2 regions of the Pseudomonas poae RE*1-1-14 genome follow, and region 2 is predicted to be linked to the other one. Evidence: predicted binding sites of a transcription regulator. Region 2 holds the regulator's gene; the other holds the start of a gene.
The links. The regulator FliA, encoded in region 2, starts transcription of late flagellar genes. The targets are predictions, from matches to a motif close to CTAAAGTTTNNNNNNNNNNNGCCGNTAA.
Positions count from the first base shown of each region.

Region 1: the regulator FliA is predicted to act here: its motif matches at 7,972-7,999, upstream of flgM (flagellar biosynthesis anti-sigma factor FlgM).

Region 1 is NC_020209.1:3,370,492-3,386,273, reverse strand. Features, by position in the region: gene H045_RS14730 (aspartate kinase) at 1-183, shown strand, start outside; gene csrA (carbon storage regulator CsrA) at 358-546, shown strand; tRNA gene H045_RS14720 (tRNA-Ser) at 609-699, shown strand; tRNA gene H045_RS14715 (tRNA-Arg) at 808-884, shown strand; tRNA gene H045_RS14710 (tRNA-Arg) at 956-1,032, shown strand; gene mgtE (magnesium transporter) at 1,373-2,815, shown strand; gene H045_RS14700 (Arc family DNA-binding protein) at 2,938-3,264, opposite strand; gene H045_RS25640 (hypothetical protein) at 3,375-3,503, shown strand; gene H045_RS14695 (PA3371 family protein) at 3,668-3,847, opposite strand; gene H045_RS14690 (hypothetical protein) at 3,858-4,085, opposite strand; gene H045_RS25100 (hypothetical protein) at 4,088-4,387, opposite strand; tRNA gene H045_RS14685 (tRNA-Arg) at 4,432-4,508, shown strand; gene H045_RS14680 (MFS transporter) at 4,793-6,184, shown strand; gene H045_RS14675 (flagellar brake protein) at 6,244-6,993, opposite strand; gene H045_RS14670 (flagella synthesis protein FlgN) at 7,090-7,560, opposite strand; gene flgM (flagellar biosynthesis anti-sigma factor FlgM) at 7,609-7,935, opposite strand; gene flgA (flagellar basal body P-ring formation chaperone FlgA) at 8,077-8,835, opposite strand; gene H045_RS14655 (chemotaxis protein CheV) at 8,917-9,849, shown strand; gene cheR (protein-glutamate O-methyltransferase CheR) at 9,891-10,718, shown strand; gene H045_RS14645 (hypothetical protein) at 10,804-11,586, opposite strand; gene flgB (flagellar basal body rod protein FlgB) at 11,914-12,321, shown strand; gene flgC (flagellar basal body rod protein FlgC) at 12,325-12,768, shown strand; gene flgD (flagellar hook assembly protein FlgD) at 12,785-13,507, shown strand; gene flgE (flagellar hook protein FlgE) at 13,539-14,855, shown strand; gene H045_RS14620 (hypothetical protein) at 15,031-15,387, shown strand; gene H045_RS14615 (ribonucleoside-diphosphate reductase subunit alpha) at 15,451-15,782, opposite strand, start outside.
Region 2 is NC_020209.1:3,000,552-3,016,333, reverse strand. Features, by position in the region: gene flhB (flagellar biosynthesis protein FlhB) at 1-768, shown strand, start outside; gene flhA (flagellar biosynthesis protein FlhA) at 1,316-3,430, shown strand; gene flhF (flagellar biosynthesis GTPase FlhF) at 3,442-4,758, shown strand; gene fleN (flagellar synthesis regulator FleN) at 4,864-5,697, shown strand; gene fliA (RNA polymerase sigma factor FliA) at 5,694-6,434, shown strand; gene H045_RS12955 (chemotaxis response regulator CheY) at 6,602-6,976, shown strand; gene H045_RS12950 (protein phosphatase CheZ) at 6,995-7,783, shown strand; gene H045_RS12945 (chemotaxis protein CheA) at 7,795-10,065, shown strand; gene H045_RS12940 (protein-glutamate methylesterase/protein-glutamine glutaminase) at 10,115-11,248, shown strand; gene H045_RS12935 (flagellar motor protein) at 11,248-11,988, shown strand; gene motD (flagellar motor protein MotD) at 12,004-12,891, shown strand; gene H045_RS12925 (ParA family protein) at 12,943-13,731, shown strand; gene H045_RS12920 (CheW domain-containing protein) at 13,731-14,519, shown strand; gene H045_RS12915 (chemotaxis protein CheW) at 14,599-15,081, shown strand; gene H045_RS12910 (DUF2802 domain-containing protein) at 15,083-15,475, shown strand.

The sequences.
Region 1 (15,782 bases), 370 kb from region 2:
TCCCATGCCGGTGTTGCCAGCCGCATGTTCGAGGCCCTGGCCAAGGAAAGCATCAACATCCAGATGATTTCCACCTCGGAAATCAAGGTGTCGGTGGTGATTGAAGAGAAGTACCTGGAGCTTGCGGTGCGCGCGTTGCATACCGCTTTCGAGCTCGATGCACCGGCCCGACAGGGCGAGTAAGACAGTGCCGGAAGGGCGCGGTTTACCGCGCCCTTCATTTTTTGTGGGAGGCGTGGTCTTTTGCGTGGGCTCGACAATACTCAGGTGGTAGGGCTGCGGCCTTCGGGGTGCAGGTCGACAACCTTGTTTTTTGCAGACTGTTGTTCCTGAAATGAAATGCGTGAGGTGAAAGGTATGCTGATTCTGACTCGTCGTTGCGCAGAAAGCCTGATTATCGGTGATGGCGAAATCACCGTGACGGTGCTTGGCGTCAAAGGCAATCAAGTGCGTATCGGGGTTAACGCTCCGAAAGAAGTGGCGGTCCACCGCGAGGAAATTTTCCTGCGGATCAAGAAAGAGAAGGACGAAGAACCAAGCCTTTAATTTTTATCGCTTTTTAAGTTTGCAAACGGGGATGAACGTGGTTAATATACGCCCCGTGTTGCGGAGAGCTGGCCGAGTGGCCGAAGGCGCTCCCCTGCTAAGGGAGTACACCTCAAAAGGGTGTCGGGGGTTCGAATCCCCCGTTCTCCGCCATTATTTGCTTAGTACGTTGCAGTCTGGATTTATCGGTAAGTTGTTGAAATTACTCGAAAAAATCGCTTTACATAGAGATTGAACGGCCTATAATGCGCGGCAACAAATGCACTCGTAGCTCAGCTGGATAGAGTACTCGGCTACGAACCGAGCGGTCACAGGTTCGAATCCTGTCGAGTGCACCATTTAAGAGACAGTTGCAGCAATGCAGTTGCTCGGCTTCAACCAGTTGTGATCTGGTCTAAAAACACAATCTGCACTCGTAGCTCAGCTGGATAGAGTACTCGGCTACGAACCGAGCGGTCACAGGTTCGAATCCTGTCGAGTGCACCATACAAACAAAAAGCCCGCCAAGTGCGGGCTTTTTGCCGTCTGGAGTTTGTGTAGGATTTTCCTCTGATCCATCGCCCCGATGTGTTTTATGGCCTGGTTGCGGCGTCGCAGTTCCCAGGTGTGGCTCAGGCTCAACTTTGTCTCGCAAGCACTTGTTCTCTCCAGTTTTTTAAGATTAAAAGCCGCCGAGCGGTGTATCATTGCGCCCGTCAGCCCCGCCGGGGCTTGTGGAATACCTCCATGGACTTACCCAGTAGTAACTCAGTACCCCGTTTTACCAATCATGAATTGACTGATTGATCCTTCCGGCGTGCCCCGCTGCTGGGAGTGGAGTTCGCCTATGACCGAAGTAGAAGTTAAGAAAACACAAGACAGCCTGCAGGATCGCCTGGCTCAAGTCATTGAGCTGCTGCAGCGCCAGCGCGTGGTCGAAGACCTTACGCATCGCCAGGAAGGCCCGAATCACGACCGCGTTGAAAACCTGGTCCACCGGCAAAACCTCGTCGAGCTGCAGCGCAAGCTCGACGATCTGCACTCCGCCGACGTCGCCTATATCCTTGAAGCCTTGCCGTTGGATGATCGACTGACCCTGTGGCAGTTGGTCAAGGCTGACCGCGACGGCGACATCCTGCTCGAAGTATCCGACTCGGTACGTGAGACCCTGATCGCCGACATGGACGATCACGAGCTGCTGGCCGCCGCCAAGGAAATGGATGCCGACGAACTGGCTGACCTTGCGCCCGAGTTGCCGCGCGATGTTGTCCACGAGCTGATGGAGGCGCTGGACACTCAGCAGCGTGAGCGCGTGCGTTCTGCGCTGTCGTACGACGAGGACCAGGTCGGCGCCTTGATGGACTTCGAGATGGTCACCATCCGCGAAGACGTCAGCCTCGAAGTGGTCTTGCGCTACCTGCGCCGCCTCAAAGAACTGCCAGGCCATACCGACAAGCTGTTCGTGGTCGACTACGAAGGCATCCTCAAGGGCGTGCTGCCAATCAAGCGCCTGCTGGTGAACGATCCGGAAAAGAAAGTCGCGGACTTGATGGCCAGCGATACCGTGAGCTTTCACCCGGATGAGGACGCGTATGACGCGGCCCAGGCCTTTGAGCGTTATGACTTGATCTCGGCGCCGGTGGTCGACAAGAACGGCAAGCTGATCGGCCGTTTGACCATCGACGAAATTGTCGATCTGATTCGTGAAGAAAGTGAAACCGAAGTCCTCAACATGGCGGGTTTGCGTGAAGAGGAAGATATTTTTGCCTCGGTCTGGCGCTCGCTGCATAACCGCTGGGCGTGGCTGGCGGTTAACCTGATCACCGCGTTTATCGCCTCCCGCGTGATCGGGCTGTTTGAAGGCTCCATCGAAAAACTCGTGGCACTGGCGGCGTTGATGCCGATTGTGGCGGGCATAGGCGGCAACTCCGGTAACCAGACCATCACCATGATCGTGCGCGCGATGGCGCTGGATCAGGTGAGCACCGCCAATTCTTCCCGCTTGCTGCGCAAGGAGCTGGCCGTCGGGCTTATCAATGGTCTGGTGTGGGGTGGGGTGATCGGCGTGGTGGCCTACTTGCTGTATGGCAGTTGGTCGCTGGGTGTGGTGATGACTGCCGCCATGACGCTCAACCTGCTGTTGGCTGCGTTTATGGGTGTGTTGATTCCCATGACCCTTGCACGCCTTGGGCGCGACCCCGCAATGGGAGCCAGCGTCATGATTACCGCGATGACGGACAGTGGCGGCTTTTTTATCTTCCTGGGCTTGGCGACGATCTTCCTGCTTTGACCTTTGTGGGAGGGGGCAGCCCCTCCCGCACAAGCCATTCACCAAAAATCCCACCTGTTGCTCGATCAAATTTCGCGCAAAAAAAAGCCAGCATTCAGCTGGCTTCGGCTTTCAAGCGCAAATCAATTGGCTTCTGCGGCCGCCTCAACGTCGTGCGCGATAAGCGAAACGAGGGCATTTTGCTGACGGTGGGAGAGCTGCCGAAAACGCTGCAGCAGTTCGCGTTCGTGAAGTGAAAGCTCCGGACTGTCCAGGCGCATGCTCAGCTCTTCGCCCAACGCGCCTTCCTGAATAAGGCTCTGCTCCAGGCGCGCGATGATTTCAGAGTTCATGCTGCGGTGATGATTGCGAGCCACCTCGGCAATGCGTTCCCGCATACCGTCTGGCAGACGTACGACGAATTTGTCAGCCGTACGGCTGGAATAAATTGCCTGTTTCAATGGGCGCATATATTTAACCGGTTAGTTCAGGGGAGCGGTTTTTGGAATTGGCCGCAAGGATGAGTGTTAAGACAAGACTCACGACCAAAGTTCAACCCGAATTGCAAAGAGGTCGCATCATGCCTGAGATTCGACATTTCCTTGGCGTCAATTCTGTGACAAATATTGAACCGCCTAAAGGCTTTATGCCAGCACTGATTTGCATTTTTGCGGACTGGTTTGAATATTTTTTACCTGGGGGCGCTTAAAAGGCCGTACACCAGGCAAATCGAGGTCGCGAATGCCTGGAGGGCGCACATCGTAAAGCAAGATGGCCCTTTGCCCCTAGCTTTAAGACTAGTGGCAATCTGCCAATTTGCTAGGTCTATACGACGTAAGGTAGGTGAGGCGGGGAGGAGGGTTGCGGCGGGCTTTAGCGCAGTACGGGATCGAACTTGATACGGCGGCCCACGATGAGCGTAATAACCAGCAGTAGAGCAAACACCGCGCTGGCGACATAGGCTGTAATTCGTCCTTCCTGCGCAGAAGCTTGCAGGCCAAAAGCTGTGCTGATCAGAGTCAGGCAGAGAAACAGCCAAGAAGACTTGGACATGAAAGCTTCCTTAGAAAATCCAGTGTTCAGATGCGGGCGCTGACTGCGCATCCTGTGTGACACGCAGAGGCGTTTGCGCATTTGCGGTCATCACTGCCAGCTGTGGACGCTGTTGCAGGTGGTGTGGAACGGGCTGGCGAAGCTGCGCAACATCATCACTTGTACCCGACTGAAAATGAAACATCACCAAAGCGGCGAGTGCCACGGTATTGAGGGCTAACAGAAGGGCACTGTTCATGGTCATGTTCTCCGCCGGTTGCTCTGCCAGTTGGTGATGGGGTGTCCGTGTAGGACTTTTCTTAGAGAAGATATTGCAGATGCCGTGCCAATGTTTATTTTCAATAAAATCAATAGCTTGAGCTTGTTTTGCGGAGCCTTTTGATTGCAATTTGCAATGCTGGCATTTTGGGGGAGTGCATTTTGCACGATACCGCGCATGTCCGGTTTTACTGGTCGAAGTAGCCGTCTGCCGGCCGAGGAATCGCCTACACGCAAAAAGCCAACGGACGACATGACAAAACCGACCTTGGCCGTTAACATGCTCGCCGTCCGTCGCCATGCCTTTGGCCGGGCGACTGTCATTTGTCCCAGTAGCTCAATTGGATAGAGCATCCCCCTCCTAAGGGGAAGGTTGGCCGTTCGAACCGGCCCTGGGACACCAGATTCAGAGCCCCGCACAGCTCATTTGGCTGCCGGGGCTTTTTTGTGCGCGTTTGGCGCGGATCCAGTCGAACCTTGCTACTGATCCGGGTTCACAGCAGGGGCATCCTGTATTTCTCTTGAAGGTGTACCTTCCATGCGCTCGCGCGGCGTCTGAGCTGTAGTTAATCATTTTGAACAAATTAATCTCCGCAAACAGCGCGTATCGCCTGTCCGGATTCGGCGACACGGGACTATCATTCCGCTAGCCCTGACCCCCACTGCAAGGAGCCGCTCGGAACGCCGATGCGCCAAATCTGGAAATCTTTTCGAGCCCTTTATTTCGCCTCATTAATGATGCTGATCGGCTCAGGCCTGCTCAGTACTTACCTGGCACTGCGCCTTGCGGCCGATCATGTCGACAGCCTGTGGGTGGGTGCCTTGATGGCCGCCAACTATTTCGGCCTAGTGCTGGGCGGCAAGATCGGGCACCGCCTGATCGCCCGCGTCGGGCATATTCGTGCCTATGCCACCTGTGCCGGCATCGTCGGTGCGGCCGTGCTGGGCCATGGTCTGATCAATTGGCTGCCGGCCTGGATCGTACTGCGTGTCATCGTGGGCTTGGGGATGATGTGCCAATACATGGTCATCGAGAGCTGGCTCAATGAGCAGGCCGAAGCCAAGCAGCGTGGCCTGGTATTCAGCGGTTACATGATCGCCTCCTACCTGGGTCTGGTGCTGGGTCAGTTGATCCTGGTGATGCATCCCCAGCTCGGGTTGGAGCTGCTGATGCTGGTGGCTTTGTGCTTTGCCTTGTGCCTGGTACCGGTGGCCATGACGCGCCGCATTCACCCGGCGCCCCTGCACCCGGCGCCGATGGAGCCGCGCTTCTTTATAAAGCGCGTGCCGCAGTCGCTGAGTACGGTGCTGGGGGCCGGGTTGATCGTCGGTTCGTTCTACGGTTTGGCGCCGCTGTATGCGTCCCAGCAGGGGCTGACCACTGAACAGGTCGGCCTGTTCATGGGCTCATGCATTTTTGCCGGGTTGTTGGTGCAGTGGCCGTTGGGCTGGTTGTCGGATCGTTATGACCGCGCGTTGCTGATCCGCTGTTTCGCCTTGTGCCTGGCGGTAGCGGCACTGCCATTGGCGATCATGACCAGGGTGCCTTTGGAAGTATTGTTCGTTGCGGGCTTTTTCTGTTCGTTGGTGCAGTTCTGTCTGTACCCGCTGGCCGTGGCGTTTTCCAATGACCATGTCGAAGGTGACCGCCGCGTGTCGCTGACAGCCATGCTGCTGGTGACCTACGGCGTGGGTGCCAGCATCGGACCGCTGTTGGCCGGTGTGGTAATGAAGATGTTTGGCAGCCACATGCTGTATGCGTTTTTCAGCCTGTGTGCCCTGATCCTTGTATGGCGTATCCGGCCGAAGGCTGTGACTAACCTGCATCAGGTGGACGATGCGCCGTTGCACCATGTGGCGATGCCCGACAGCATGTCCAGTTCGCCACTGGTGGCTGCGCTGGATCCGCGTGTGGATGAAGCAGTGGTGCAGGAACAGATGCAGACACCGGTCCCGGACGCTGAACCTGAACCTGAATCCGAGTCGCCGCCACCGGTTGACGAACCAGACGCTGAAGCAGCTGCGACCCCAATGGACCCGGAAGAACACCCTCATGACCTCAGCAGGGCGCGCCCCTGAAAGCAAAAACGGGCAGATCCTGTCAGGATCTACCCGTTTTTTTGTCGCGATTCGCCCTGTCAGAAATCATCGTCCTTGTCGAACCGCCGCGCTTCGCGTTGCAGTTGGTATACGAAGCGTTCGACCTGACGCTGCACAAGACCGCTCATGTTATGAAAGCGCACGCCGGCAAAGGTGGTATTGATGCGATCCTCGAAATGCAGGTGACGCAATTCGACGGAGGTGGTCATGTTGCCAAAAGGCAGGGCTGCGATAAACCGGTCGTAAACCTGGCCCAGTTGCAGGCGCTCCGAGATATCGCCTTCAAAGCGTAGTTTGCAGCCAGTGGCGGAGATATCGAGCAGTTTTCCGTTGGCCGGAAATTTGAGCCTTTCGCCACCCAGCTCAATGTTCACCAGTTGAGCCAGCTTCAGCGCGGCGCGGAAGGCATTGCGGCGCTGATGATAAACCACCTCATCCGGCATGTTGCCGGTATAGATACGGTGGCCATCTTTCTCGCTGATGGCGAGGGTGCCGTTGCTTTCCCAAGCGACACGCACGCCGTCGTGGAAGCCCTCGATGCGAAACGGTTCGCCGCTCTCAAGGTGACGTTCACCATCGCGCGGGATCATTTCGTCCATGATCAGGATCTTGCCGTCGCGGTCCACGTCCACCAGGTAACTCTGGAAGCGCTGGGTGCGTTCGTGGAAGGTGATGATCAGCGGGTCATGGCTTTCTTGCAGCATCCGCAATGTGCTGGCGATTTCCAGAGGCGTGGTGAGCACCTTGGGTGGCTGCGGGGCATCTTCCGCATTAAGGGCGTTGAACACGGTTCTTCCATCTCCAGACAAAATACGACTACTCGCAAGAACCGGCATTTTGCCAGTATGTGGCGCGCCTTGGATAGGCCACGCTGCAAACCAAACTCAGGCTTGGCTGCGGGTACTGGGTTTGACCAGGCGGGAGGTAGAACCCTGAGCGTTGTACAGCGCAGGTGGCTCACCGCCATGAAGTATACGCAACTGATTGGCGGTCGTAGCTTGCTGCAGCTGGATCGACTGGCCGTTGAGCAAATTGGCTTCCTGGCACTGGGTGAGCAATTGGTTGAGCGCTTTACTCTGTGCCAGCAATTGGTCGCCAACCGAGGAATGGCTGGCCAACTGGGCGAGGCCGTCGTGGTCGGCCGGCAGGCCGAGGCTGGTCAGAATCTGGCTGCGCTTCTTGCCGTGCTGTTCGAGCAGGACAATCAACGATTGTTTGCGCGCCAGTATTTCTTCGAGCAAGGGCATGTCCCGACCGTAGAGGGCCAGGGATTCTTCTTTGAGCAGCTCGAGCAATTGTTGCGTCGGCGCCAGATCATCGATGATCAGTTCAAGCAAGGTTTCGTCGTGGTGCATGGCAGGCCTTGGGGTTTAAGCGTCCAAAAGCCCGGCGCAGGCCAGTGCCTAGCGCTCGGCTTCGAAATTAAGCAGCTTGCTGGCTACGCGGTTGCTGTCGACTTTGTAGCTGCCATCGGCGATCGCCTGTTTCAATTCGGCCACGCGGGCTTTGTTGACAACCGGTTGGTCGCGCAGCGAGTCAGTGACCTTCTGCAACTGCTGAGCCTCATTGCTCAAGTGTACGGATTCCCCGCTCTGGCTGGCGCTGGCCTGTTCCGTCTTGGCGGCAGGCGCTGGCTGGGCCTTGGCTTCTGCGCTTTCTTTGGTGCCGCTGGTGCGCGTAGTACCTGGCAATGCCGGGGAGTTATTTAAACGGCTGAAATCGATGACCATGATAAAAAACCTCTGGGTATTTGGACGCTTGCCATGTTTTCGGCCATACCCAAACAAACTTTAGGCTCGATAGACAATAAAACTGTGCGCACGAAAGTCTCGCCCACAGTGTAGGAAAACCTGGCGTCCTATACCAGTGCTCTATAAAGCCACCTCCACTTGGCCAGGGGCCGTCACGCGTGCCTTGATCACGCGGTTGGAGTTGAGGTTCTTCACCCGAATCTGTTCACTCATACCGCCGTTGGACAGCGCTTCCCCCGGCATTCTCACGTTCAGCCCGCCACTGCTGGCGGAAATCACCACCTGATCGCCTTTGCGGATGACCTCGGCCTGTTCCAGGTGGACGAGGGTTATTACCTGGTCGGTAACCACTGGTCGGGTCAGTTTCTGCCCGATGGCTTGGTCGACCGAGGTCAGATAGCCCTGGCTGATCTGGCTGATGTCGCGTTCACGCAGCACCACATCCTCGAAACCGATGATGCCGGTGCGCTTGAGTGGGCGCGCCACCACCACCACGTCGCGGAACAATTTGACCTGGGCCGGCACGAACACGGTCCAGGGCGACGCACCTTCGCAACGTACTTTTACCGTCACGCGCCCGATTGGCTGGGCCGGGCTTTCCAGGCTGGCTGTCAATTCCTTGTCGCACATCGGCATGCGCAAACGTGGGTCGAGCTGCTTGACCTCAATCTCATAACGTCCCGGCGTCTGTGTGCTGGCCAGATAATCTTCTACAGTGAACTCAAGAAAGCCCTGAGTGACGCCGATAAGGAGATCAGGCAGGGTGACGTTGTCGGCGCGAGCCGCTGCGCCTGAGCCCAAGGCAAGCAATGTCAGCGTGACGCAAAGCAATCTGCGGTACGTTGGAAGGCGTCGGGAAACTGTCGTTTTAAGGTCCATGACCAATAAATAGCAAAGCTCGTGCCGTTTAGAGTGGAGTGCGCGTCGCACCCCCAAAGGTTTTAGCGTAGGAGTCTGGGCATGGCAGGTGTAATGGATTCAGTAAACCAGCGCACACAGCTGGTAGGGCAGAATCGCCTCGAGTTGCTGTTGTTTCGTCTGGACGGCAAGCAGCTGTATGGCATCAACGTGTTTAAAGTGCGGGAAGTGCTGCAGTGCCCCAAGCTGACAATCATGCCCAAGTCCAGCCCGGTGGTGTGTGGCGTGGCCAACATCCGGGGCGCGACCATTCCGATTCTTGATCTGGCGCTGGCCACCGGTTCCGCCGGGCTGCAGGATCGCCAGAGCCCGTTCGTGATCATCACTGAGTACAACACCAAGACCCAGGGTTTCCTGGTGCGCTCGGTGGAGCGCATCGTCAACATGAACTGGGAAGAGATCCATCCGCCGCCCAAGGGCACCGGCCGCGATCACTACCTCACGGCAGTGACGCGGGTCGACAACCAGTTGGTGGAAATCATCGACGTGGAGAAGATCCTCGCCGAAGTGGCACCGACCTCGGAGAACATCTCGGTGGGCGTGGTGGATGCCGACACGGCGCACAAGGCGATTTCGCTGCGCGTGCTGACGGTGGATGACTCTTCCGTGGCGCGCAAGCAGGTAACCCGTTGCCTGCAAACCGTCGGTGTGGAAGTGGTGGCCCTCAATGATGGTCGCCAGGCCCTGGATTACCTGCGCAAGCTGGTGGACGAGGGCAAGAAGCCGGAAGAAGAGTTTCTGATGATGATTTCCGACATCGAAATGCCGGAAATGGATGGCTACACCCTGACCGCCGAGATACGCAACGATCCACGCATGCAAAAATTGCATATCATCCTGCATACTTCGTTGTCGGGTGTTTTCAATCAGGCAATGGTCAAGAAGGTCGGCGCCGATGACTTCCTGGCCAAATTCCGCCCTGATGACCTCGCATCCCGGGTAGTCGACCGGATCAAGGCAGCAGATCACGGCTAGGGGATTCCCCTGGCGGTCACACGATTTAAGAGGCGGTATCTTTGTCTACGGGTAATTTGGATTTTGAACAGTTCCGGGTCTTCCTGGAAAAGGCCTGTGGCATATTGCTCGGTGAAAACAAGCAATATCTGGTATCCAGCCGCCTCAACAAATTGATGGAGCAGCAGGGCATCAAGTCTCTGGGCGAGCTGGTACAGCGCATCCAGGGCCAGCCGCGCAGCGGGCTCAAGGAAATGGTGGTCGATGCCATGACCACCAACGAAACCCTGTGGTTTCGCGACACCTACCCGTTCGAGGTGCTCAAGAACAGAGTGCTGCCGGAGGCTATCAAGGCCAGCCCGGGTCAGCGCCTGCGTATCTGGTCAGCCGCGTGTTCGTCGGGGCAGGAGCCTTACTCGATCTCGATGGCCATCGATGAGTTCGAAAGGACCAATATCGGTCAGTTGAAGGCCGGCGCGCAGATTGTTGCCACCGACCTGTCTGGCACCATGCTCACCAACTGCAAGACCGGCGAGTACGATAGCCTGGCCTTGGGGCGCGGCTTGTCGCCGGAGCGGCTGCAACGGTTCTTCGACCCCAAAGGGGCAGGGCGCTGGGCGGTGAAGGCACCGATCAAGAGCCGGGTGGAGTTTCGCTCGTTCAACCTGCTCGACAGCTACGCCAGCCTGGGCAAGTTCGACATGGTGTTCTGCCGCAACGTGCTGATCTACTTCTCGGCCGAGGTGAAGAAAGACATTCTGTTGCGCATCCACGGCACCCTCAAGCGTGGTGGCTATCTGTTCCTCGGTGCCTCGGAGGCACTCAATGGTCTGCCGGACCATTACCAGATGGTGCAATGCAGTCCCGGGATCATTTACCAGGCCAAGTGATGCTCACTTGAAAAAAACGGGAGGCCCTGCAAAGGCCTTCCTTTTTTATGCGCGCAGCAAAACCGGATCCTACCGCTGGCGGTATTCAGGACCGGGGCTGCATCCGAATATTGCTCAAGGACAAGCGATGAGTGCCGTGAGGCACGCTCTGGTTAAAAATGCCCAGCCGAACATCGCCCGTCAGCGCTGCGGTGAATGATCCGGTGCCGGTTTGCGGTTGAGCCTGGGTAATGTTTTGTACGGTGGCGCCGATCCGGCTGCCGTTTATCGTCAGGTACAGGGCCGAGCTATCGGCTGCGGGCGAACCGCCAATAACCTCAAAGCTGCAATCATAGGTGCGCCCCGCAATCACCGGAACGGCACGGGTGATGAGGTGAGCACTGCTGGCCTGGCTGATGAACAGGTCAACGACCACGTTGCCATTGATGACATGCAATAACCCGCCTACGTAGGGGCCCTGGGGCACCCAGCCCTGGAAAGTGTCATCGCTGAAATCCCATACGGCGGCAGGCAGTGGCACGACGACGGGGCTTGAGTTGATAAGGACTTTGGCGGGTGGCGCAGCGGAGTTGCTCCCTGCACGGTTGATGGTCAGCAGCAATTGCACGACTTTGCCTGCGCTGGCTTCAACAAAGCCTTTGGGTATCAAAAACTCGAGCTTGGGAGCGTTCGTGGCGATCAGAAAGCTTTGGTTGAATTCGCCACCGCGTACGCTGCTGCTCAGGGTCAAAAAAACCCGATCATTCGGCATGACCGGGAAATCGGCGGTCAGCCCTGCGCTGTTACCGATAATAAGTCGGGTGTTCAGTTCCGGCGGGGTGGACGCGGAGTTTTGTTCGTTGAATCTTGGCGGCGGGATAATCAACATTTCGAACCTCTGCGGCATATATCAAGGGTGTCCGCCGAATAAGGCATTCAGACCACAGACACGACAACTGTCAGAAATGACAGTCAAGACTAGCGGTGATCCCATCCCGCCGTCCAACTGACGTTATCGCCTGATTGCCGCCCCTGCGTAAAAGCGGCAAGCACTGTTGCCGCTTTACTGGCGCCACGCGGAAGCCTGTTGCCGCTTTTCTGGCATTGACGCTGCATCGATCCCCGGCAACCCCTTGAATTCAGGGGGTTGAGCACGTTGGCATGCGCCTTGCTATGAGCTTGTTACGAACAGCAGGTCAGCCTAAAGGTTTCCGCCATGAGCATCAGCTTCGATAAAGCGCTCGGTATCCACGAACAAGCCCTGGGCTTTCGCGCCAAGCGTGCCGAAGTCCTGGCCAACAACATTGCCAACGCCGATACCCCGAACTACAAGGCTCGGGATCTGGACTTCTCCGCCGTGCTCGCCGCACAGCAGGACAAGACCCAGAACGGCACCTTCGCCTTGAATATGACCAACAGCCGTCATATCGAGGCGCAAGGCCTGAGCAGTGGTGATGAGTCGTTGCTGTATCGCACGCCGATGCAGCCGTCGATCGACCAGAACACCGTCGATGCCCAGCTGGAACAGTCGAACTACGCCGAGAACTCGGTGAACTTCCAGGCCAGCTTCACCCTGCTCAACAGCAAATTCAAAGGGCTGATGTCAGCCCTGCGTGGAGAGTAAGCCATGTCCCTGTCCAGTGTTTTCAATATTGCCGGTAGCGGCATGAGCGCCCAGACCACGCGCCTCAACACCGTGGCCAGTAACATCGCCAACGCCGAGACCGTGTCTTCGAGCATTGACCAGACTTACCGCGCGCGTCATCCGGTATTCGCCACCATGTTCCAGGGCGGACAGAGCGGCGGCAGCGATTCGTTGTTCCAGGATCAGGGCAATGCAGGCTCCGGCGTGCAGGTGCTGGGTGTCGTCGAGGACCAGAGCAACCTCGAAGCCCGTTACGAGCCCAACCATCCTGCTGCGAACGAAAAGGGTTATGTCTACTACCCCAACGTCAACGTGGTCGAGGAAATGGCGGACATGATCTCGGCCAGCCGCTCGTTCCAGACCAACGCGGAAATGATGAATACCGCCAAAACCATGATGCAGAAGGTCCTGACCCTGGGTCAGTGATAAGGGGCGCCAACTAATGGCCATCGTTGATACGTCAAGCAACTCGGCAGTCCAGGACCTTTTCAATTCGAAGGTCAAGACTGCCCAGGACAATACCAGCCTCACTGACGCCGCCGCAGGCGCGACGGGCAGCCAGGCCATGGGCAAGGATGCTTTCCTGAAACTGCTGGTGACCCAGTTGAAAAACCAGGACCCCTTGTCGCCTCAGGACAACGGTGCGTTCGTGGCCCAGTTGGCGCAGTTCAGCAGTCTTGAAGGCATCAATAACCTGAACGACTCGGTCAAGTCGATTTCCACCAACGTTACCTCGTCGCAGGCGCTGCAAGCGTCCTCGCTGGTGGGCCGCTCAGTGATCACCCAGACCGACAGGACACTGGTCGACACGAGCAAGAGCATGACCGGCTCTGTGAATGTGCCGGCGTCAGTGGGCAATGTCTCGATCAAGATCACCGACAAGGACGGCAACACCGTGCGCACCCTCGACATGGGCGCGCAAAGCGCCGGCTCCCAGAGCTTTATCTGGGACGGCAAGAACGACAAGGGTGAGGTTGCGACGTCGGGGACTTACACGTTCACGGCCACCACCAAGAATGACGCGGGCGATTCCGTCGCCCTGGCCACCTCGCTGCCGGCCACGGTAACGAGCGTGACCCTGAGCCAGACCGGCGGCGAAATGCTGCTCAACCTGGCAGGCGGAAGCAGTATCAAGCAGTCGCAAATCCAGACCATCGGTTTATAGAGCCCGCTAACTACGGTGCAAGGAGAAATACATGTCTTTTAACATCGGCCTTAGCGGCCTCTATGCAGCCAACAAACAACTGGACGTGACCGGCAACAACATCGCCAACGTTGCGACCACCGGCTTCAAGTCGTCCCGTGCGGAGTTCGCCGACATCTACGCGGCGTCCAAACTGGGCACCGGCCAGAACAGCATCGGCAACGGTGTGAACCTGGCGGCCGTATCCCAGCAGTTCACCCAGGGTGACGTGAACGGCAGCGGCGGCGTCCTCGACATGGCGATCCAGGGTGGCGGTTTCTTCGTGCAGAAGGGCAGCGACGGTGCGTTGCAATACACCCGCAGCGGCGCCTTCCGTGCCGACAAGGACGGCTACATCACCAACAACACCGGCACCGCGCGCCTGCAAGGTTATGCTGCGGATGACAACGGCAAGATCATCAAGGGCGGCCTGACCGACCTGCAACTGAACCTGTCGAACCTGCCACCCAAGGCCTCCAGCAAGGTCGATTCGGCCAGTAACCTGAACTCCTCGGAACCGGTGATCGACCAGGTGGCCAAGCCGTTCAACCCGAACGACACCAGCACCTTCACCACCCAATACAGCACCACCTTGTATGACACCCAGGGCAACTCCCACGCCATGGTGCAATACATGGTCAAGTCGGACTCCAACCAGTGGAAGTCCTATACCTTGATCGACGGGCGCAACCCTGATGGCAGCGCGCCGACGGGCACTGGCGCTGTCGCTCCGGTCGCCTCCACGCTGTCGTTTGATACCGCCGGCAAGCTCACCGGAATCGTGACCCCGCCAAGCACGGCGTCCAACACCACGTTGACCATCTCCAACTGGGTGCCGGGAACTGTGACCGACGGCGTGTGGAAGGCTAACGGCGCCGCCGCCAACGCCGGTGGTGTGGCCGTCAACATGGCCACGATCACACAGTACAACTCGGCCAGCTACCGCAACCCGCCGGTCACCGACGGTTATGCCACCGGCCAGATCACAGGCCTGAAAATCGACGGTAACGGCGTGTTGTTCGCCACCTTCAGCAACCAACAGAGCAAGGCCGTGGGCCAACTCTCCCTGGCCAGCTTCAACAATGAACAAGGTTTGCAGCCGGCGGGCAGCACCACTTGGAGAGAAACCTTCGCTTCGGGCCAGCCGGGCTACGACACTCCGCAATCCGGTACCCTGGGTTCGATCGTGTCCAACTCCCTGGAAAACTCCAACGTCAACCTGACCAACGAGCTGGTGGACCTGATCAAGGCCCAGAGCAACTACCAGGCGAACGCCAAGACCATCTCCACCCAGAGCACCATTATGCAGACCATCATCCAGATGACCTGATGCGGTAGCGCTCCACAGAAAGCTCCTCTTTTAGAGGGGCTTTTTTGTGGGCGCAGGAAAAGCGCCTGGCGCCTATCAGGTGATGCCTTGAAATACCGGCAACGGGAACGCGCCATGCCCGCTTTACCACTGATGAGCCAGGGCCCACGAGGCTCACCAATCAAAGGGGGGGATTATGTGGAATTCAGGCGTATCAGGGTTTGCTGGCGCGCGTGCGGGCGTTACCCCAGGGGTGGTTCGTGGCGAGACGCCGACGGTGGCGCCGGTGGTCGAGGTGACGGCGGTCAGGCAGTTACTGAACGAACTTTTCGATGCGCAGCAGGACCGCAAAGGCCAGACGGTCAGGGAGACGCGGGACAAGCTCAATGCTGTGCGCGAGAAGATGGGCGATGAGCCTTTCAAGAGCATGCTCAACAGGCTGATCGAGGATGCGGATCGTAAATCTCTTGAGTTTCTCAAGCTATTGCTGAGGGGATGGTTTCCCGAGGGGGATGAGGCTGGCCCTTCACTATCGAAAGCAAAAAACCGATAAACCCATTGCGCGGATTTATCGGTTTTTTCGAAGCCGGGCCGTCAGGCCCGAGATCGGTTCAGCTTATTGGCAAGCTTCGCAATCCGGCTCGTCAATCGCGCAGGCCTTTGGCACTGGCGCCGGGCCGGCAGGGGCTGCCAGCACCGAATCATCACCGTGGTTGCCGCTGGACACAGCGTTCAGCTTGCCGGTGTTGATGGTCGACTTCTCGGTGCTGGTCGCGGCCAGGGCACGGAGGTAGTACGTGGTTTTCAGGCCGCGGTACCAGGCCATGCGGTAGGTCACGTCGAGCTTCTTGCCCGATGCGCCAGCGATGTACAGGTTCAGCGACTGCGCCTGGTCGATCCACTTCTGACGACGGCTGGCGGCGTCAACGATCCACTTGGTGTCCACTT
Region 2 (15,782 bases):
CCCAAGTTCAGCCGCATGAACCCGGGGGCAGGGCTCAAACGCATGTTCTCCGCCAAGGCGCTGGTGGAGCTGCTCAAGGCCCTGGCCAAATTCATCCTGATTCTGTTCGTGGCGCTGGCGGTGTTGTCGTCGGATATCGACGACCTGCTGCGCATCGCCCACGAGCCGCTGGAGTCGGCGATCATCCACAGCTTGCAGTTGGTGGGCTGGAGCGCGCTGTGGATGTCTGCGGGGTTGATCATCATTGCGGCGGTGGACGCACCGATCCAGCTGTGGGAGAGCCACAAGAAACTGCTGATGACCAAGCAGGAGGTGCGTGACGAGCACAAGGACCAGGAAGGGCGGCCGGAGGTCAAGCAGCGCATCCGTCAGCTGCAGCGTGAAATGTCCCAGCGCAAGATGATGGCCTCGGTGCCCGACGCCGATGTGATCATCACCAACCCGACCCACTACGCCGTGGCCCTCAAGTACGATCCCGAGAAAGGCGGCGCGCCAATGCTGCTGGCCAAGGGCAGCGACTTTACCGCGCTGAAAATCCGTGAAATTGCCGTGGCCAACGACATCCTGTTGCTGGAATCGGCGGCGCTCGCGCGCTCGATCTTCTATTCCACCGACCTGGACCAGGAAATTCCCGCCGGTCTGTACCTGGCCGTGGCGCAGGTTCTGGCCTATGTCTACCAGATCCGCCAGTACCGCGCGGGTAAAGGCAAACGGCCGGACCCGCTCAAGGACCTGCCGATTCCGCCGGAGCTGCGGCGCGATTCCTGACGCGGTGTGGCTTCACAGTGGCCCATTTTTACATCTCTAACACTCGTTGTTGTGCAGCGTCTACCTGTCAACTTTGACAGTAGCCAGCAATACCTGTGCGCGGTTCCATTGCATTGAAAACGTGACGCAGGTTTTGAGCTAGATGCGGGGAGAGCGGTGTTGAAGGTGTATAGCGGGGCTGTCAAATCCTACGATCGGATCAGGGAAGAGTGGGTGATTTGGTCTGATGACTGGAAAGATGAAGTATTTGTCGACAAGAGAGATTGGGGCAAGACCAGGTTTTCGGTCGGCCGGAAACTGGCCTTTCAATTGATCCATCGACCCAAAGGCCCGTACGCGCTGCCGCCGATCAAATCAGCCACCCCCAAGCCTTGATGACACAGCGAGACAAAAAATATGGGAGGGGGCAAGCCCCCTCCCATATTTTTTTGATCCTGATACCAAAACCAAAGTTGGACAGCTTCTTGCAATACCGCCTGCAAGTCGCCTCTTGGCGTCAAAAGTTTGCTTTACGTTACGAGGAATACCGGTGGTGGATCGCTCTCAAATGTTCGGTACGGCCCGTACGACCCTGACTGACCTCTCGCGGGGCAATCTGGGTGTGCCGTTGTTGTTGCTGGTGATGCTGGCAATGATGATGTTGCCGATGCCGCCGTTTCTGCTCGACGTGTTCTTCACCTTCAACATTGCCCTGTCCGTCGTGGTCCTGCTGGTCTGCGTGTACGCGCTGCGGCCGCTGGATTTTGCGGTGTTTCCCACCATCCTGCTGGTGGCCACCCTGCTGCGGCTGGCACTGAACGTCGCGTCCACCCGCGTGGTGATGCTGCACGGCCAGGACGGCCATGCCGCCGCCGGCAAGGTGATCCAGGCGTTCGGTGAGGTGGTGATCGGCGGTAACTACGTGGTTGGTATCGTGGTGTTCGCGATCTTGATGATCATCAACTTCGTGGTGGTGACCAAGGGTGCCGGGCGCATTTCCGAGGTGAGCGCACGCTTTACCCTCGACGCCATGCCCGGCAAACAGATGGCCATCGACGCCGATCTCAACGCCGGCCTGATCGACCAGAACCAGGCCAAGAGCCGCCGCCTGGAAGTGGCTCAGGAAGCCGAGTTCTATGGTTCCATGGACGGTGCGAGCAAGTTTGTGCGTGGCGACGCCATCGCCGGTCTGCTGATTCTGTTCATCAACCTCATCGGCGGCATGGCCGTGGGCATCTTCCAGCACGGCATGACCTTCGGCGACGCCGGCAAGGTGTACGCCCTGCTGACCATCGGTGACGGTTTAGTGGCGCAATTGCCATCACTGTTGTTATCCACAGCAGCGGCCATCATGGTGACCCGTGCTTCAGGCTCTGAAGACATGGGCAAGCAGATCAGTCGGCAGATGTTCGCCTCGCCCAAAGCCCTGGCCGTGGCGGCGGGCATCATGGCGATCATGGGCATCGTGCCGGGCATGCCCCACGTGTCGTTCCTGACCATGGCGGCCCTGGCTGGCGGCGGTGCTTACCTGTTCTGGAAAAAACAGAACGCGGTCAAGGTGCAGGCCCTGCAGGAAGTGGCGCGCCAGCAGGAATTGCTGCCATCCCCGGCCCGCGCCCAGGAAACCAAGGAACTGGGCTGGGACGACGTGACCCCAATCGACATGATCGGCCTGGAGGTCGGCTACCGCCTGATTCCACTGGTGGACCGCAACCAGGGTGGCCAGTTGCTCGCGCGGATCAAGGGTGTGCGCAAGAAACTGTCCCAGGACCTGGGCTTCCTCATGCCCACTGTGCACATTCGCGACAACCTCGACCTGGCTCCCAGTGCCTATCGCCTGACCCTGATGGGCGTGATCCTCGCCGAAGCCGAGATCTACCCGGATCGGGAACTGGCGATCAACCCGGGCCAGGTGTTCGGCAGCCTCAACGGCATTACCGCCAAAGATCCGGCTTTTGGCCTGGAAGCGGTGTGGATCGAAGTCAGCCAGCGCAGCCAGGCGCAATCACTCGGTTACACCGTGGTGGACGCCAGCACCGTGGTCGCCACCCACCTCAACCAGATCCTCTACAAGCACTCCCACGAGCTGATCGGGCACGAGGAAGTCCAGCAATTGATGGGTTTGCTCGCCAAGGCCTCGCCAAAGCTCGCCGAGGAGCTGGTGCCGGGCGTGCTCTCGCTGTCGCAGTTGCTCAAGGTGCTGCAGGCGCTGCTGGCCGAACAGGTGCCGGTGCGCGACATTCGCAGCATTGCCGAGGCTATCGCCAACAACGCCGCCAAGAGTCAAGATACCGCCGCGTTGGTGGCTTCGGTGCGCGTTGGATTGTCCCGCGCAATCGTGCAAAGCATTGTAGGGCTTGACTCCGAGCTGCCTGTTATCACCCTGGAGCCAAGGTTGGAACAGATCTTGCTCAATAGTATTCAGAAGGCAGGATTAGGCCAGGAAGAGGGCGTTCTGCTGGAGCCAAGCATGGCTGAAAAACTGCAGCGTTCGTTGATCGACGCCGCACAGCGCCAGGAAATGCAGGGCCAACCGGTGATTCTGCTGGTGGCAGGCCCGGTCCGAGCGATGTTGTCGCGGTTTGGACGTCTGGCAGTACCGAATTTGCACGTGTTGGCTTACCAGGAAATTCCTGACAATAAGCAAGTGACTATCGTCGCGACAGTAGGGCCCAACGGCTGAGGTAGTGGGTTATGCAAGTGAAGCGTTTTTTCGCCGCCGATATGCGTCAGGCCATGAAACTGGTGCGTGATGAGCTGGGCGCCGATGCCGCCATTATCGGTAACCGCCGCATCGCCGGCGGTGTGGAGCTGACGGCTGCCCTGGATTACACCCCTCAGGCCCTGGCGCCACGCGTGCCGAACATGGAACTCGAAGACGAGCTGCGCAAGACCGCCTCGCGCATTGTGTCGGCCCAGGCCGAGCTGAGCATGCGCGGCGACAGCGACACCACCACCAATCGCCAGCTGTTTGCCGGCCTGCCGCTGACCGCTGCCGAGCCGCTGGTGGAGCCGACCTTTGTCGAACCGCCGCGTCCTGCCGCACCGGCCCCGGCCGCCAGCGTCGACCAGCGCGTATTCGATTCGATGCGCTTTGAACTCAACGGCCTGCGTGAACTGCTCGAAGTGCAACTGGGCTCGCTGGCCTGGAACCAATTGCAAGGCAGCAAGCCGCAACAGGCCAATCTGTGGCGCCGTCTGCAACGCATCGGCCTGTCCGGCCCGCTGTCGCGCGACCTGCTGGCGCTGACCGGCAGCATCGAAGAGCCCCGCCAGGCCTGGCGCATGCTGCTGGCGCACCTGGCTCGGATGATCGCCACCCCGGAAATCGAACCCCTGGAAGAGGGCGGTGTGATCGCCATGGTCGGCCCTGCCGGCATGGGCAAGACCACCACCCTGGCCAAGCTGGCCGCCCGTTACGTGCTCAAATACGGCGCCAACAACATCGCGCTGGTTAGCATGGACAGCTACCGTATCGGCGCCCAGGAGCAGCTCAAGACCCTCGGCCGCATTCTCAATGTGCCGGTGACCCACGTCGACCCGGGCCAGTCCCTGGCCAACGCCCTCGACCCGCTGCTGCGCAAGCGCGTGGTGCTGATCGATACCGCCGGCCTGCAAGCCAGCGACCCGGCGTTGCGCATGCAGCTGGAAAGCCTGGCGGGCCGCGGGATCAAGTCGAAAAATTACCTGGTGCTTGCAACCACCAGCCAGAAACAGGTTCTTACCGCTGCGTATCATAGTTACAAGCGCTGCGGGCTGGCCGGCTGCATCCTCACCAAGCTCGACGAAACCGCGAGCCTGGGCGAGGTGCTGAGCCTGGCAATCAGCCATGAATTACCGGTCGCCTACCTGACCGACGGCCCGCGGATCCCGGATGATCTGCATCTGCCGCGTCGTCATCAGTTGGTCAGCCGTGCCGTGAGTGTGCAAATGCAAGACGAGCCTAGCGAGGAAGCAATGGCTGATATGTTCGCCGACCTTTACCACAACCCGGCAAAACGGGTCGGTTGAGGCAGGATGAACGCCGTGAAATGTACCTACATCGATGGTCTGCAAGCGATTCAAGCGGCCAAGCCATGTAGCCTGCGTCTAAGCAAGACAAGGTAAAGAAATAAAATGGGCAGCATGCATCCCGTACAGGTGATCGCGGTGACCGGCGGCAAAGGTGGCGTCGGGAAAACTAACGTGTCAGTGAATTTGTCCCTGGCCCTGGCAGAGCTTGGCCGTCGCGTCATGCTGCTGGACGCTGACCTGGGCCTGGCGAACGTGGACGTTCTGCTGGGGCTGACCCCCAAACATACGCTCGCCGATGTGATCGAGGGGCGCTGTGAGCTGCGCGATGTGTTGCTGCAGGGGCCTGGCGGGATCCGCATCGTGCCGGCTGCCTCTGGCACCCAGAGCATGGTGCACCTGAGCCCGGCGCAGCATGCCGGCCTGATCCAGGCGTTCAGCGACATTGGCGACAACCTCGACGTGCTGGTGATCGATACCGCCGCCGGCATTGGCGAGTCCGTGGTCAGCTTTGTACGCGCTGCGCAGGAAGTGCTGCTGGTGGTGTGCGACGAGCCCACCTCGATCACCGACGCCTACGCCCTGATCAAACTGCTTAACCGTGACTACGGCATGAATCGCTTCCGCGTGCTGGCCAATATGGCCCAGAGCCCGCAGGAAGGGCGCAACCTGTTCGCCAAGCTGACCAAGGTCACGGATCGTTTTCTTGATGTCGCCCTGCAATACGTTGGCGCGGTTCCCTACGACGAATGCGTGCGCAAGGCTGTGCAAAAACAGCGTGCGGTCTACGAAGCATTCCCGCGTTCCAAGTGCGCGCTGGCATTCAAGGCGATTGCCCAGAAGGTCGATACCTGGCCGCTGCCCGCCAACCCGCGCGGGCATCTGGAATTCTTCGTCGAGCGATTGGTGCATCAGACAAGCGCGGGTCCTGTGCTATGACATCCAGCGGCTACAACCTCTATAAAAAATCGGCACGTGACAGCCAGGGCGAATTGATCGAGCGCTATGCGCCGCTGGTCAAGCGCATCGCCTATCACCTGCTGGCACGCCTGCCGGCCAGCGTGCAGGTCGAAGACCTGATCCAGGCCGGCATGATCGGTCTGCTCGAAGTGTCGACCAAGTACGACGCGAGCAAGGGCGCCAGTTTCGAGACGTATGCGGGTATTCGTATCCGTGGCGCCATGCTCGATGAAGTGCGTAAAGGGGATTGGGCGCCGCGTTCGGTGCACCGCAATACGCGGATGGTCAGTGACGCAATTCGCTCAATTGAAGCAAAAACCGGTCGCGACGCTAAAGATCACGAAGTTGCGGCCGAACTCCAATTGAGTCTCGATGATTATTACGGGATTTTGAACGATACCTTGGGCAGCCGCCTGTTCAGTTTCGACGACCTGTTGCAGGACGGCGAACACGAAGGGCTGCACGAGGACGGCGCGAGTGCGCATATGGAACCGTCACGCGACCTGGAAGATGAACGTTTTCAGGGCGCACTGGCGGACGCCATTGCCAACTTGCCGGAGCGTGAGCGCCTGGTCCTGGCGCTGTACTACGACGAAGAGCTGAACCTCAAGGAAATCGGTGAGGTCCTGGGGGTCAGCGAATCGCGTGTCAGCCAGTTGCATAGCCAGTGCGCAGCCCGTTTGCGGGGGCGTTTGGGAGAGTGGCGCGCGCGCTGACAGGCAGTGTGGGGACACTGCAGACGATACCGCGAAGGTCACTACTTTCGCGGGTTCGACCCGTGGTGGACCCGGCAGTCCTTTTTGTGTAACGCCTGTTGATTGAAATGGCGCGTCCAGGTGCTGGGCGCGTTTAAGACTGCTTGGAGGTCGAATTGGACAAGAACATGAAAATCCTCATCGTTGATGACTTCTCAACGATGCGGCGGATCATAAAAAACCTGTTGCGTGACCTTGGGTTCACAAACACGGTCGAGGCGGATGACGGTATTACCGCGATTCCAATCCTCAACAGCGGCAGCATCGACTTTCTGGTAACCGACTGGAACATGCCGGGCATGACCGGCATCGACCTGTTGCGCCATGTGCGCGCCGACGAGAAGCTGCGCAGCCTGCCTGTGCTGATGGTGACCGCCGAAGCCAAGCGTGAACAGATCATCGAAGCCGCCCAAGCCGGGGTAAACGGTTACGTGGTCAAGCCATTCACGGCATTGGCGCTAAAAGAGAAGATCGAAAAAATCTTCGAACGCATCCAAGGCTAATGCCATCGCGGGGGAGCTATGGAGCAGAAAGAAACAACATTGGGCGATTTTGAGTCGACCCTGAAAAAGCATGCTCACGAGTTGGTCGAGAGCCTTGAAAAAGGTCATTTCGGCGACGCGGTGCAGTTGATCCATGAGCTTAACCAGACCCGTGACCGCGGCCTGTACCAGGAAGTGGGCAAGCTCACGCGCGAGCTGCACAGTGCGATCGTCAATTTTCAGATTGATCCGCACATGCCCCAGGCCGAAGAAATTTCGCAGATCACCGATGCCACTGAACGCCTGTCCTATGTGGTCAAGCTGACCGAGGCAGCGGCCAACCGCACCATGGACCTGGTGGAAAACGCCACGCCGCTGGTCAATGGCATGGCCACCGAAGCCCAGGCGCTCAGTCACGACTGGGGCCGCTTCATGCGTCGCGAAGTGGGTGCTGAAGAGTTTCGTGAGCTGGCCCGTCGGGTCGACGGTTTTCTGTCGCGTAGCGAACAGGAAAACCGCACCGTGGCGAGCAACCTCAACGATATTCTGCTGGCCCAGGATTACCAGGACCTCACCGGTCAAGTGATCAAGCGCGTGACCCAACTGGTCACCGAAGTGGAAAGCAACCTGCTCAAACTGGTGCTCATGGCCGGGCAGGTCGATCGTTTTGCCGGCATCGAACATGACCGTGCGGCGATCCTTTCGGAAAAAGATCCACAAAAACATCTCGCCAAGGGTGAAGGTCCGCAGATTCATGCCGATAAACGTGAAGACGTTGTGTCAGGTCAGGATGATGTCGATGACCTGTTATCCAGTTTAGGCTTCTAAGGAGCACCCACATGAGCTTCGGCGCCGATGAAGAAATCCTTCAGGATTTCCTTGTAGAGGCCGGCGAAATTTTAGAGCAACTGTCCGAACAACTGGTCGAGCTGGAAAGCCGACCGGATGATGCGAACCTGCTCAATGCAATTTTTCGCGGTTTTCACACTGTAAAAGGGGGCGCCGGCTTCCTCCAGCTCCATGAGCTGGTGGAGTGCTGCCACATCGCCGAGAACGTGTTCGACATCCTGCGCAAGGGTGAGCGAAAGGTCGACTCGGAGTTGATGGACGTGATTCTCGAAGCACTGGATGCGGTCAACGGCATGTTCAGCGAAGTGCGCGAACGTGCCCCGATCACCGCCGCCACCCCGGAACTGCTGGCCGCCCTGGCGCGCCTGGCAGAGCCAGCTGACGAGGCGGTCGCCGTGCAAGCTGCGCCTGCACCGGTGGCCGAGCCTGAGCCTGAGCCGGATGTCACCGACAGCGAGTTCGAACAACTGCTCGATTCGCTCAACGCCGTGAAGGCCGAGGCCGAAGCACCGCAAGCGCCACAGCCACCGGCTGCGGCACCTGCCGCGCCGACCAGCGAAGACATCACCGACGCCGAATTCGAATCCCTGCTCGACCAGTTGCATGGCAAAGGTCAGTTCGCTGCCGACGCCGTGGCACCGGTGGCCGCGCCGCCCGCAGCCACAGCCAGCGCCAGCACCGATATCACCGACGACGAATTCGAAGCCTTGCTCGACCAACTGCACGGCAAGGGCACGTTCGCTGCCGATGCCTTGCCGGAAGTCGCCGCGACGGCGCCAGCCGCCGCCGCGCCAGCCGCTGCTGCCGCCAGCGCAGCACCGGCCGGTGACGGGTTGATCAGCGATCACGAATTCGAAGCCTTGCTCGACGAACTGCATGGCAAGGGCAAGTTCGCCGAAGTGGCCCCGGCCGCAGCGGCGACTGCCGCGCCTGTGGCCGCCAAGCCAGCACCTGCACCGGTCGCCAAGCCAGCACCTGCACCGGTCGCCAAGCCGGCACCTGCACCGGTGGCCAAGCCCGCGCCGGCACCGGCCGCAGCACCTGCACGTGCCCCGGCTGCCGCCGTGGCCGAAAAACCGGTCACCACCGAAGCCGAAACCACCGTACGGGTAGACACCGCACGCCTGGACGACATCATGAACATGGTGGGCGAGTTGGTGCTGGTGCGTAACCGTCTGGTGCGCCTGGGCCTGAGCAGTGGCGATGAAGCCATGCAAAAGGCCGTGTCGAACCTCGACGTGGTCACCGCCGACCTGCAGACCGCGGTGATGAAAACCCGCATGCAGCCGATCAAGAAAGTCTTCGGCCGCTTCCCGCGTCTGGTTCGCGACCTGGCACGCCAGCTCAAGAAAGAAATCAACCTGGAACTGGTGGGCGAAGAAACCGACCTCGACAAGAACCTTGTCGAGGCCCTGGCCGACCCGTTGGTCCACTTGGTGCGCAACGCTGTCGACCACGGCGTGGAAACTCCCGAAGAGCGTGAAGCGGCGGGCAAGTCGCGCAGCGGCAAGGTGATTCTGGCGGCCGAGCAGGAAGGCGACCATATCCTGCTGTCGATCACCGACGATGGCAAAGGCATGGACCCGGCGATCCTGCGCAATATCGCCGTCAAGCGTGGCGTGATGGACAAGGACGCCGCCGACCGTCTTACCGACACCGAGTGCTACAACCTGATCTTCGCCCCGGGCTTCTCGACCAAGACCGAGATTTCCGATGTGTCCGGCCGTGGCGTCGGCATGGACGTGGTGAAGACCAAGATCAGCCAGCTCAACGGCTCGATCAACATCTACTCGACGAAGGGCCAGGGCTCCAAGATCGTCATCAAGGTGCCGCTGACCCTGGCGATCATGCCGACCCTGATGGTGATGCTGGGCAACCAGGCGTTCGCCTTCCCGCTGGTCAACGTCAACGAGATCTTCCACCTCGACCTGTCGCGCACCAACGTGGTCGACGGCCAGGAGGTGGTGATCGTGCGCGACAAGGCCTTGCCGCTGTTCTACCTCAAGCGCTGGCTGGTGGCATCGGCCAAGCATGAGGAACAACACGAAGGCCATGTGGTGATCCTGTCCGTGGGCACCCAGCGCATCGGCTTCGTGGTCGACCAACTGGTGGGCCAGGAAGAGGTGGTGATCAAGCCATTGGGCAAAATGCTGCAGGGGACCCCGGGCATGTCGGGTGCGACCATTACCGGTGACGGTCGGATCGCGCTGATTCTCGATGTTCCGAGCATGCTCAAGCGTTACGCCGCACGGCGTATTTGATTTTGGTGGGGCCCAGGCGGTAACGCCCGCCCCACCTAACGGAGTGTTTATGGCAGTCAAGGTCCTGGTGGTGGACGATTCGGGTTTCTTCCGCCGCCGCGTCTCGGAAATTCTTTCCGCCGATCCAAGCATCCAGGTGGTCGGCACGGCCACCAACGGCAAAGAGGCGATTGACCAGGCGATTGCGTTGAAGCCGGACGTGATCACCATGGACTACGAGATGCCGATGATGGATGGCATCACGGCCGTGCGCCATATCATGCAACGCTGCCCCACCGCGGTATTGATGTTCTCCTCGCTGACCCACGAAGGCGCCCGAGTGACCCTCGACGCGCTGGACGCCGGCGCGGTGGATTTTTTGCCGAAGAATTTCGAAGACATCTCGCGCAACCCCGAGAAGGTCAAGCAGATGCTGTGCGAGAAGGTGCACAGCATTGCGCGCAGTAACCGCCGCAGCCTGTCCAGCGCACCAGCGCCGGCAGCCGCACCGGTTGCGCCCGCAGGTTCCTCGTTCAACCGCCCGGCACCTGCGCCGACGACCCGGCCTGCACCCGCCGCGCCAGCCCGTAACCCGGCGCCCGGCGCCCATGCGCACACGCACTCATCGGCGCCCAAGCGCAAGGCTTACAAGCTGGTCGCCATTGGCACCTCCACCGGTGGCCCGGTAGCCCTGCAACGGGTGTTGACCCAACTGCCGGCCAACTTTCCGGCGCCCATCGTGCTGATCCAGCACATGCCCGCTGCGTTCACCAAGGCGTTCGCCGAGCGCCTGGACAAGCTGTGCCGCATCAGCGTCAAGGAAGCCGAGGATGGCGACATCCTGCGTCCTGGCCTGGCGCTGCTGGCACCGGGTGGCAAGCAGATGATGGTGGACGGGCGTGGCGCGATCAAAATCCTGCCGGGCGACGAGCGCCTCAACTACAAGCCGTGCGTGGACATCACCTTTGGCTCCGCCGCCAAGTCCTACGGCGACAAGGTTTTGGCGGTGGTGCTCACCGGCATGGGCGCCGACGGCCGTGAAGGCGCTCGCCTGCTCAAGCAGGGCGGCAGCGCCATCTGGGCCCAGGACGAAGCCAGCTGCGTGATCTATGGCATGCCCATGGCCATCGTCAAGGCTGACCTTGCCGACGCCGTCTACAGCCTGGACGACATCGGCCGGCATCTGGTGGAGGCCTGTCTCTGATGGATGTGTTGAGCCTGATCGGCATTACCCTGGCCTTTGTCGCGATCATTGGCGGCAACTACCTGGAGGGCGGCCACCTCGGCGCCCTGGCCAACGGTCCGGCTGCGTTGATCGTGATCGGCGGCACCGTGGGCGCGGCCTTGCTGCAGGCGCCCTTGAGTTCGTTCAAGCGCGCCATGCAGATTCTGGTGTGGATCATTTTCCCGCCGCGCGTGGACCTGGCCGGCGGCGTCGACCGCGTGGTCAATTGGAGCCTCACCGCACGCAAGGAAGGTCTGCTGGGTCTGGAAGGCGTGGCCGATGCCGAGCCTGACAGCTACGCCCGCAAAGGCCTGCAACTGCTGGTTGACGGCGCCGAACCGGAGGCGATCCGCAGCATCCTGGAAGTGGATTTCTACACCCAGGAAAGCCGCGATATCAATGCGGCCAAAGTCTTTGAAAGCATGGGCGGCTACGCGCCGACCATCGGCATCATCGGTGCGGTGATGGGCCTGATCCATGTGATGGGCAACCTCGCTGATCCGTCGCAACTGGGCAGCGGGATTGCCGTGGCGTTCGTCGCCACCATTTATGGTGTGGCCAGTGCCAACCTGGTGCTGCTGCCGGTGGCGAGCAAGCTCAAGTCGATTGCGCTGCGCCAGTCCCGTTATCGCGAAATGTTGCTCGAAGGCATCCTGTCGATTGCCGAGGGCGAGAACCCGCGTTCCATCGAATTGAAGCTCCAGGGCTTCATGGATTGATGGGGGGAGTTGCCAGTGAGCCGTCGCCGCCGCGAGCCTGAAGAACACGTCAATCATGAACGCTGGCTGGTGTCCTACGCGGACTTCATCACCTTGCTGTTCGCGTTTTTCGTGGTGATGTATTCGATCTCGTCCGTCAACGAAGGCAAGTACAAGATCATTTCCCAGGCGTTGGTGGGCGTGTTCAACGACACGGATCGCGCGCTCAAGCCGATTCCCATTGGCGACGAGCGGCCCAAGACCGTGACCCCGGCCAAGCCGCTGGTCAACGACAGCGACGAAACCGCTGCGGGAATAGGCGGCACCAGCGACCCGCTGAAAAGCATCGCGGATGACATCAGCGCGGCGTTCGGCGACCTGATCAGCTCCAATCAGATGACCGTGCGCGGCAATGAGCTGTGGGTGGAGATCGAACTCAACTCCAGCCTGTTGTTCGCCAGTGCCGACGCCATCCCCAGCGACCAGGCGTTCAGCATCATCGACAAGGTGGCGGCGATCCTCAAGCCGTTTGAAAATCCGATCCATGTGGAAGGCTTTACCGATAACGTGCCGATCAGCACCGCGCAGTACCCGACCAACTGGGAGCTGTCGTCGGCGCGGGCGGCGAGCATCGTGCGCATGCTCGCCATGCAGGGTGTGAACCCCGGCCGCCTGGCGTCGGTGGGTTATGGCGAGTTTCAGCCGGTGGCCAACAATGCCACGGTGCAGGGCCGCGCGCGCAACCGCCGCGTGGTGCTGGTGGTATCACGCAACCTGGACGTACGCCGCAGCCTTACGGGCACCGGCACTGCAAATGCAACACCGGATGCCGCGTTGAAGCGCGCTGGCACACAAACTGCACCGCCAGCGGTTAAGCCGCCGGTTCGACAGGGCTCCGTCAATTCCCCGTCGCCGGCTCACTAATTTTATGCACTGTCTCGGTCGCGCCATTGCCTGCCGGGAGGAACCAACCGAATGAGAGTCTGGGCAGTTGCCAATCAAAAAGGTGGAGTCGGCAAGACCACCACCTCCATCGCTTTAGCCGGCTTGCTGGCCGAGGCGGGCAAGCGTGTGGTCGTGGTCGATCTGGACCCTCACGGCTCGATGACCAGCTATTTCGGCTACGACCCGGATGCCCTGGAGCACAGCTGCTACGACCTGTTCCTGCACAAGGGCAGTGTGCCGGCCGACTTGCCGGGGCAGCTGCTGCTGCCCACCAGCAACGAAAGCATTTCCCTGCTGCCGTCCAGCACTGCGCTGGCCACCCTTGAGCGACAGTCTCCAGGGCAAAGCGGCCTGGGCCTGGTGATCGCCAAGACCCTGGCGCAACTGTGGCAGGAATTCGACTACGCAATCATCGACAGCCCGCCGTTGCTCGGTGTGCTGATGGTCAACGCCCTGGCGGCCAGCCAGCAGCTGGTGATCCCGGTGCAGACCGAGCACCTCGCCGTCAAAGGCCTGGAGCGCATGGTCAGCACCCTGGCGATGATCAACCGCTCGCGCAAGCAGCCGTTGCCCTACAGCATCGTGCCGACCCTGTTCGACCGGCGTACCCAGGCATCGCTCGGCACCTTGCGTGTGCTGCGCGACGGCTACCCGGACGCGATCTGGAACGGCTACATCCCGGTCGACACGCGCCTGCGTGACGCCAGCCGCGCGGGGCTCACGCCGTCGCAGTTCGATGGCAAGAGCCGTGGCGTGCTGGCCTACCGTGCGTTGCTCAAGCACCTGTTGTCGCAGCAGCTTGTGGCGCAGGTGGCATGATGAACCGACCTGTCGATTTCAAGCTCAAGACCCGGCCGCAGCTGGCACTCGAATCCTATCTGGATGCCTTGCTGCAGGAAGCGACCGCCGAAGAATTGCCGGAGCCGATCCTCGTGCTCGAACCGGCCCAGGCGGCGCAAGCCCCGTTGGACGAGTTCCAGCTGGCGGTACTGGAAGAACAGGCGCGCGATGCGCAGGTGGTGGTGCCGATTGTTCCGCTGCCGGTGGTGGTTGCGCCGGCAGTGGTCGAGCCCGTGGTCGAAGTGCACATGCCACCGAGCATCACGCCGCCGCCGGTGCGTGGCGATGAACGTCCGGCCTGGGCCGCCGAGCCGTTCGAGTGCCTGCTGTTCGATGTCGCCGGCCTCACCTTGGCGGTGCCGCTGGTATGCCTGGGTTCGATCTATTCGCTCGAAGGCCAGGAGTTGACGCCGCTGTTCGGGCAACCAGAGTGGTTCCTCGGCATCCTGCCCAGCCAGGCCGGCAACCTCAAGGTGCTCGACACCGCGCGCTGGGTGATGCCCGATCGCTATCGCGACGACTTCCGCCAGGGCTTGCAATACGTGATCTCGGTGCAGGGCTACGAGTGGGGGCTGGCGGTGCATCAAGTCAGCCGTTCGTTGCGCCTGGACCCGAACGAAATCAAATGGCGCAGCCACCGTGGCCAACGGCCGTGGCTGGCGGGCACCGTGATCGAACACATGTGCGCGTTGCTTGATGTCGCCGAACTGGCCGAGTTGATCGCCAGCGGTGCAGTCAAGACGATGGCGCAGGTCAAACGCAGTTGAGTGAACAATAAGGGCTGCGCGCAAGTGCGGTCAGGCAAGTACACACGCCGTGTCTACGGTATTTGAAGGGGTCAGAGAAATGAACAAGTCAGCGTCCGCACAAGGTTTGGATGATCCGATCCTGCAATGGGTTACCTTCAAACTGGACAACGAGTCCTACGGCATCAACGTGATGCGCGTGCAGGAAGTCCTGCGTTACACCGAGATCGCGCCGGTCCCGGGTGCGCCCAGCTACGTGCTGGGTATCATCAACCTGCGCGGCAACGTGGTGACCGTGATCGACACCCGCCAGCGCTTTGGCCTGGTGCCGACCGAGGTCAACGACAACACGCGTATCGTCATCATCGAAGCCGACAAGCAAGTGGTCGGGATCATGGTCGACAGCGTGGCCGAAGTGGTCTACCTGCGCCAATCGGAAGTGGAAACCGCGCCGAACGTGGGTAACGAAGAATCCGCCAAATTCATCCAGGGCGTGTGCAACAAGAACGGCGAACTGCTGATTCTGGTTGAGCTGGACAAGATGATGAGCGAGGAAGAGTGGTCGGATCTGGAGAACATCTGATTTGTTCTTTGAAGCGTTGGTGATTGTCCTGGCCCTGCTGTGGGCCGGGACGGTGGCGTTCGTGCTGCGTTACATGCGCCAGCAACGGGAGTTGGCCCTGCAACAGGCCGAGCGGGATACGCTGCGTGAGCGGCGCATTCTCGATCTGGTCCGGCGGGTGGATCACTACCAGCAGAGTGCGGTGAAGGTGGGGGATGAGGTGCATGAACTGCGCGCGATCCTGGCGCCGATCCCGGACAAGCTGGAGCAGCTTGAGCAGCGTGATCCGGCGAATCTGTCGTTTGCCCAGGCGGCGAGGTTGGTCGGCATGGGGGCGACGGTGGATGAGCTGACGCAGTCGTGCGGGCTGACCCAGGCTGAGGCGCAGTTGATGAGCAAGTTGCACAAGAGCTAGGTGTGCGGTTGGAGCGCTTGGCTTTTGTGGGAGGGGGCCCACCACTCGGCACCTCGCTCAGGCTCGGTGTGCGGCCAGCGTGGTTGACGGGGCGCCTGAGATCAATATCAAAAGCAAGATCAAAAGCCAAAGCAAAGCAGATCAAAAGCAGGGCAAAAGCATGATCTGTCCCCAATCCGCTTCTCTGTGGGAGCTGGCTTGCCTGCGATGCAGGCACCTCAATTCATCAGGAACACCCGGTCGATGCCTTCGCAGGCAAGCCAGCTCCCACATTTGATCGGGTTCACACCCCCATACCGGTCGACGC